Vallitalea guaymasensis: one gene and its partner. The main gene of each other region encodes a partner of the protein of the gene in region 2 in a complex. Links are inferred from orthologs where the notes say so. Each region holds a gene or a part of one and is shown on either strand. Other genes may lie near its edges.

The links.
Region 1: rny (region 2) and pfkA share a complex: the UniProt entries of both Bacillus subtilis proteins name them as parts of the possible RNA degradosome complex. The link is inferred for Vallitalea guaymasensis from one-to-one orthologs.

The regions. Positions count from the first base shown.
Region 1 is NZ_CP058561.1:1,833,476-1,837,174, forward strand. The notes cover bases 572-3,368. They hold pfkA (6-phosphofructokinase), read right to left. Parts: upstream 2,561-3,368; coding sequence 1,583-2,560; downstream 572-1,582. Other genes in these bases: HYG85_RS08210 (hypothetical protein), read right to left, coding at 572-870; HYG85_RS08215 (hypothetical protein), read right to left, coding at 1,043-1,390; HYG85_RS08225 (DNA polymerase III subunit alpha), read right to left, coding at 2,619-3,368. In the rest of the region: more of HYG85_RS08210, read right to left, coding at 292-571; more of HYG85_RS08225, read right to left, coding at 3,369-3,699. UniProt on the Bacillus subtilis protein: Catalyzes the phosphorylation of D-fructose 6-phosphate to fructose 1,6-bisphosphate by ATP, the first committing step of glycolysis.
Region 2 is NZ_CP058561.1:5,579,348-5,583,100, forward strand. Bases 517-3,473 are described here. They hold rny (ribonuclease Y), read right to left. Parts: upstream 2,810-3,473; coding sequence 1,223-2,809; downstream 517-1,222. Other genes in these bases: HYG85_RS24070 (stage V sporulation protein S), read right to left, coding at 778-1,041; HYG85_RS24080 (regulatory protein RecX), read right to left, coding at 2,943-3,473. Outside these bases: HYG85_RS24065 (pyridoxal phosphate-dependent aminotransferase), read right to left, coding at 1-282; more of HYG85_RS24080, read right to left, coding at 3,474-3,572. UniProt on the Bacillus subtilis protein: Endoribonuclease that initiates mRNA decay. Initiates the decay of all SAM-dependent riboswitches, such as yitJ riboswitch. Involved in processing of the gapA operon mRNA, it cleaves between cggR and gapA.

The sequences.
Region 1 (3,699 bases), 3.7 Mb from region 2 along the record:
TGTATTGTAATGATGTATTTATTATTATACATATATACTTATCTATATAAAATGGATGTGAGTGATATTATTTGTACTATTACGATATCGGTTTCCTGTTATTGCCACCTTTGTATTGATAATTATGCTGGTGGCTGAGTGACTTAAAGTAGCTAAGATTACTATATTTATCCATAATAATAAGCTGTTTGGATACACTCCAAACAACTTATTCTATCATTATCTCTTACAATAATCTTTAATTAAATCTCATAGCTATTACTTATCCAAATGCTTCATATAGCATTTACATCAATAAAACATCATCTCAAAAATTTCGCTTCTAAGTCTCTTTTCCCATCCATTATATTCCTTAATATAGGTAATGAAGATATGTAATCTTTCTTCAGTAGAGTATTCGTTGTTTGCATTTAATTCTTTTATCTTATTTTGCAAGTCATTAAGATTTAACAATAATTGCTCTTTTTTTTCTGTACTATAGCTTACAATTCTATTAATATCTTGAAAATAATTTGATAAACCTAATGATAATCTACCAAGTATAGTGGAATCATTTTCATATTTTTCAACACCAGAACGTACGAAGCTTCTTGATAATACTTCAATCTGTTTTATATCCCTTTGTATAACTAGTAACGCTTCATTAACATCGCTCTCAGATGCATTGTCTTTAAAAACATTTCTCTCAAGATTTCCATAAATATTACTTATACTCATTCCTACAGCAGTAAATGTATTACTATTAGCGGTCTCAGAAAATATAAATATTTTATTTGCTCTTGAATATTGATTATGATAACCGAATATGAGCACCAAAATTATAAATATATTTATAAAAAAACATACCTTCTTAACTCTAATACTATTCATGATATTTAAAATATCCTTTCTTAATATAATATATTAACGAAGCGATCTCTATAATATGTCTGCTACTATAAGAGCTACTTATAAGTAATGATAGATATATTTTATTCTGCACAAAAAATGTATTAAACTTCAAGTTTTAATAGTTTAGAGTCATATATTTGTAATCTTTTAATTACATCCAACCACGAGCAATTAGGTATTTATCTGGAATACGCAGCTCCAACTCTTCTTTGATTTCATTAATGAAAGTAGCCATATCAGTATTAGAATAACAATGTTTTTCCTGTGATAAACTGACATATTTTCCAGAACCAAGTTCTATAGAAAATCCAATTATATCAAGTTCATAATTGAAAAGAACAACAAAGTAGTCATATACTATAAATTTGATTTTAAAAGCCCAGTGTGAAGGTACTTCTACAATATCATATATTTCTAGACTTTTAATCCTGTTCCCAAATACTTCTTTAATTGTTCTAGCTATTTCCATTCTCATTCGTTTAATATCATTTTGATGCATACCAATAATCACCTATCTTTTCTAAAAAAATGTAATCATGTTCGTTCTGTTCTGTAGATATTACCATTCCCATTTCATATCTAAGTTAAAATACTTGGTTCATATTTACCCAATGTCATTGTATCAGATGGTATCCATTAATCCAATTTAAAAAGCGAAGAAATAATTTCTCCGCTCTGATGTTTCTATATATTATATTGATAGAATCTTACTTAAATCATATCTTTTTTCGCTGATTGATTTTTGCATTGCTAATGCTTCGTTGATATCGTAATCTAGGTATTGACCTTCTTTGTAAGCTACTACTCTGTTGCTTTTGCCTTCACAGAGTAAGTCAACTGCTATTGAACCCATCATTGATGCATGCATTCTGTCTACAGCGCTAGGACTTCCTCCTCTTTGTAGGTGACCTAGGATAGTTGCTCTTGTAGATATTCCTGTTACTTCTTCGATTTTTTTAGCTAATTTAACTGAGTCTTCGGAAGATCCTTCAGCGTTAATGATTAAGTTATGTCTCTTACCTTTGTTTCTGTTTTCTATTATCATTCTGATTAATTCTTCTTGGGACATGTTTTTCTTTTCTGGTAATAATACTGCTTCTGCACCATTAGTGATTCCACACCATAATGCAATATATCCAGCATCTCTACCCATAACTTCAACAACTGAACATCTTTCATGGGAAGTAGATGTGTCTCTTACTTTGTCTATTGCTTCCATAGCTGTGTTAACAGCTGTATCAAAACCAATTGTATAATCTGTACATGCGATATCCAAGTCAATTGTTCCTGGTACACCGATAGTATTGATTCCAAGTCCTGCTAGTTTTTCAGCTCCTTTGAAGGAACCGTCTCCACCAATGACTACTAATCCATCAATACCGAATACTTTACACATCTCTGCTCCACGTTTTTGTCCTTCAGGTTTGATAAATTCAAGACAACGTGCTGTATGAAGTATTGTTCCACCTCTTTGAATGATGTCTGATACATCTTTTGAACCCATTTCGTGGATATCTCCAGAAATTAATCCATTATAACCTCTTTTTATACCTACAACTTTTTTACCTTTTGATAGTGCAGTCCTTACAACGGCTCTTATTGTTGCATTCATTCCTGGTGCATCTCCACCACTAGTAAGTACTCCAATTGTGTTAATTTGTTTAGCCATATATTTACCTCCATGTCACATGTATTTAAAGTTTTAATTTAATTTTTTTATTAGTTTTCTAATTTAATATTCTCTTTACCTTAACACATTCTTGTCCTAAAATCAATTTTAATTTTGTCAATAATTCGTTATTTATATTCACATTATAGTTATTTTGTAATTTTTTAATAGTTTTTTCTTTCTCTAGATATATAATTACTTTATCTTCACCTTTGTATTCAGATATAGGTTTAACAATCTGATCGTATAATTCTTTGTAGGTGTTAAAATCTTTCACCTTGATATATAGATTGTTTTTTATATTTTCAAAAGGTATTATCCTTTGAAGTATAATCTTTGAGTCTTGTTCATCAACTATACTTACTCTACCTTTTACAAATATCTTGGCATCTTCATTTATTATGTTCTTATTCTTCTCATAATCATTAGGGAATATTATGATTTCAACCATTCCATAAAGATCTTCTAGAGTTATGAATGCCATCATTTTATTATTTCTTGTTGATTTTACTGTCTTGGCTGTAATCATACCACCGATGACTACTTCTTGTCCATCATATAACTTGCTGATTACTTCTTCATCTTCTGAATAAACAAAATCACTACTGCGTACATTGGTCAAGCTATTGATTTCTTCTTTGTATTTTTCTAATGGATGACCACTAAGATATATTCCCAATACTTCTTTTTCATTAGCTAGTAATGCTTCTTCTGGAAACTCTCCGACATCAGGTAATTGCTCTTCGAATTGATTCTTACCTGTTTCTTCATCTGTAGCAAAATCGAATAGATTGATTTGACCTTCAATGCTTCTCTTCTTAGTTTGGATTATGCCATCCATTATTGCTTTATATGAATGCATATATTGTTTCCTTGTTCCTTTTAATGAATCAAAGGCACCAGCTTTTATTGAACTCTCAATCATCCTTTTGTTGAGATCATTGCCTGCTAATCTTTCGCAGAAATTAGTTATACTAATGTAGTCACCATTTTCTTTTCTTTCAGCTACTAGAGATTTTATAGCAGATTTCCCCACATTCTTAATGGCTGCAAGTCCATATCTGATTTTGCCATCTGATACTGAGAAGTCTGCATATCCTTCATTAACATCTGGTGGAAGCAACTGGATTCCCATATTC
Region 2 (3,753 bases):
AACAATTTGGCTTGGTTTATATGAAACCTTGTTGTCTGCTTCTAACTTCTTGCATATAGCCTTTTTCAATGGAAGTATACCTGAAGCAGGTGTATATTTAGTAAATCCTTCATTTATTGCCTCTATAGCAGCTTGTTTTATATGATCCGGTGTATCAAAATCTGGTTCGCCTGCACCAAATCCTACTACATCTATTCCATCAGCTTTCATTTGCTTGGCCTTTGCTGTTATTTCTAATGTTGATGAAGGTTTTATATCTAGACCTTTACTTGATAATATCATGTACAAACACCACCCTTTTATTATTATTACATTTTGCATTAAACATATTGTAATATATTTTATGTAATTTTGCAAGTTCTGTTTTAAATTTATTCGTTTTTTAATGTTTTCTTTTATATAAATTAACATTTAACATTTATTTTTGCAATATCAATCATAAATATCTTCATTTCATAATTATAGTTGCAATTATTTTTTGTGTTAGTATTAATTTATATACATCATTTTTGAAAATAAATTCAAGGTTTTGGAATATGTTAATGATTAATGGAAATTTATCGCTATGAAGCAGTAAAGAATAATATTGTATTATTATGGTAAAGTTGTAAGGCTTTACTTCATTCGAATCTATTAAACCATTAAAAACTTATAAAATCAAGGAATTTATGATAAACTTAATAGAATAAATAGAATATCATATGACAGGATTAATTATTTTAATTATATCCTTAAAAAGAAATAAAAAAGAAAAGTGTGACATGCACACTTTTTAAACTAATTTTTTGATTGAACGATTAATTTAATCGCCGTTCTTTCTTCTCCGTTAATATCAATATCAGTGAAAGCTGGAATACAAACTAAATCGATACCCGATGGAGCCACATATCCTCTTGCAATTATTATTGCTTTTATTGCTTGATTTAATGCGCCTGCCCCGATTGCTTGTAATTCAGCACCGCCTTGTTCACGGATAGTATTAGCAAGAGCACCAGCTACCGAATTGGGATTAGATTTTGCAGCAACTTTTAAAACTTCCACTCTAAAAGACCCCCTTTTTTTGGTTATAGTTATTAATTCAATAAGAAATTCTGTTTTCCTTTTTTTCAATCAATTTTTATGGACAATATTAATTTTTATTTTTTTCAATTAATATCAAATACAAAATTTCTACAAAATAGTTAACTAAAACACAAAAAAGCGTGATTTCTCACGCTTTTTATTATTTAGCATATTCAACTGCTCTTGTTTCTCTTATAACATTAACTTTAATTTGTCCTGGGTATTCCAATTCATCCTCTATTTTCTTAGAAATTTCTCTTGCAAGTAATACCATTTCTTCATCACTTGTTTGATCAGGAACAACCATTATTCTAATTTCTCTACCTGCTTGAATAGCAAAAGATTTATCGACACCTTTAAATTCATCAGCAATCTCTTCAAGACGTTGAAGTCTCTTAATATATGTTTCTAATGTTTCACGTCGTGCACCTGGTCTTGCAGCAGATATAGCATCAGCTGCTTGTACAATGACAGCAACTAGACTAGTAGGTTCTACATCACCGTGATGTGCTTCAACAGCATTGACAATCACATCTGATTCTTTATATTTCCTACATAAGTCTGCACCTATGGAAACATGTGAACCTTCCATTTCATGGTCAACTGATTTACCAATATCATGTAATAAACCAGCACGTTTAGCTACTCTTACATCTACTCCGATTTCACCGGCAATTAATCCACTTAAATGAGATACCTCGATTGAATGTTTTAAAACACTCTGTCCATAACTTGTTCTAAACTTCATCTTACCTAACAATCTCGTTAATTCATGGTGTAAGCCATGAACACCTGTGTCGAAAGTGGCCATTTCACCTTCTTCACGAATAATATTCTCAACTTCTTTTCTTGCTTTTTCTACCATTTCTTCAATTCTTGCAGGATGGATTCTTCCATCAACAATTAATTTTTCAAGTGCAATTCTTGCAACTTCTCTTCTTATTGGATCAAATCCAGAAAGTATAACTGCTTCAGGCGTATCATCAATAATAAGATCTATTCCTGTTAAAGTCTCCAAGGTTCTAATGTTTCTTCCTTCTCGACCTATTATTCTTCCTTTCATTTCATCACTTGGAAGAGGTACTACTGATACAGTAGTTTCGGCAACATGGTCAACTGCGCATTTTTGTATTACATTCGCCAATATTTCTTTAGATTTTTTGTTAACCTCTTCTTTTGCTTTTACTTCCAATTCTTTAATTAAAATTGCTGTTTCATGTTTGACTTCATTTTCAACAGATTTTAAAAGGTATTCTTTTGCTTGATTGGAGGTGAGGCCAGAAATTTTTTCTAACTCTTTGACATGTTTTTTCTGTAATTCAGATACTTCTGCTTTTATTTTTGCTAATTGTTCTTCTCTAGATGTTAACTGATTTTCTTTTCTTTCAAAGCTTTCAGCTTTTTTGTCTAAAGATTCTTCTTTTTGAAGAAGTCGTCGCTCAAGGCGTTGTAATTCATTTCTTCGCTCTTTAACTTCTTTATCTAGATCACTTTTGATTTTATAAGTTTCTTCTTTAACCTCTAAACGACTTTCCCGTTTAATAGATTCTGCTTCTTTTATAGCATCATCAACAATTTTTCTAGCTTTTTGTTCAGCTGATCCATATTGTGATTCCGCCACTTTCTTTCTATAAGAAACACCAAGCTTAAAAGTTATTACTCCAACTACAACTGCAACGACAAGTATTAACAATACTAGTAATATTATATTTATAGTAACGTCTAACAAATGGTAACACCTCCTCATTATTTATTTTTCATTGTGCATGATGTTATTTTCCATAACATATAAATTTTATAACGTTTTAGATATTATGTCAAGTTTTAATGAAAACTCTTTTAAATAATATACATATTCCATAACGTTTTTTACATATTTATTATGTATTCGTTAACTTTTCATTTTGTATAAATTGATTAATTACTTTACTAATTAAACCATAATTATAACCTTTTCTCATTAAATAACTTATCATTCTTCTTTTGATTTTATTATCTATAGTATCTAGATTTTTATATTTTTTATAAATCAAATTATATGCTATATCTTCTTCGCAAATTTCTGTATAATCTGCAAATTCTTCAACTATATCTTTTGATATGCCTTTTCTTATAAGTTCTATATTGATTTGTTTCAAACTTTTCTTCGTTTTGTTATAATTTATGTATTTTTCCGTATATTTTCTATCATCAATAAAGTTGTACTCTTCCAAAAACTCAATAACTTTATTAATTATATATTGATTATAACCTGTCTCTTTAAGTTTTTTTATAATTTCTTTCTTAGGCATATCTCTTCTTTGTAATAGTCTAAAAGCCCTATTTTTAGCCCTAGGATATACATAATCTCTATATATTTTGTGTAATATTTCTTCTGATAACAAATCATTTTCTTTTAATTTCAAGAACTTTAGTTCCTTATAGGTAACAAAAAACAAATATTCATCATCTATATATATATCATAATAATTTTTAAATCTTTTATTCTGAATAATATTTGTAATAATCATAAATATCCTTTCTTAGGATACATTAGTATAATATATCTATCCTTAAAAAGAGGCTGTCTTATAATCTATTTTCATGCCTATCAATAAGTTGTAAGATAGTCACTGTCCTTACACCTACATTGATGTAAAAATGGATTATGAGAAGCCCCTTATCATCTATCATTATAATTCAATCAAGTAT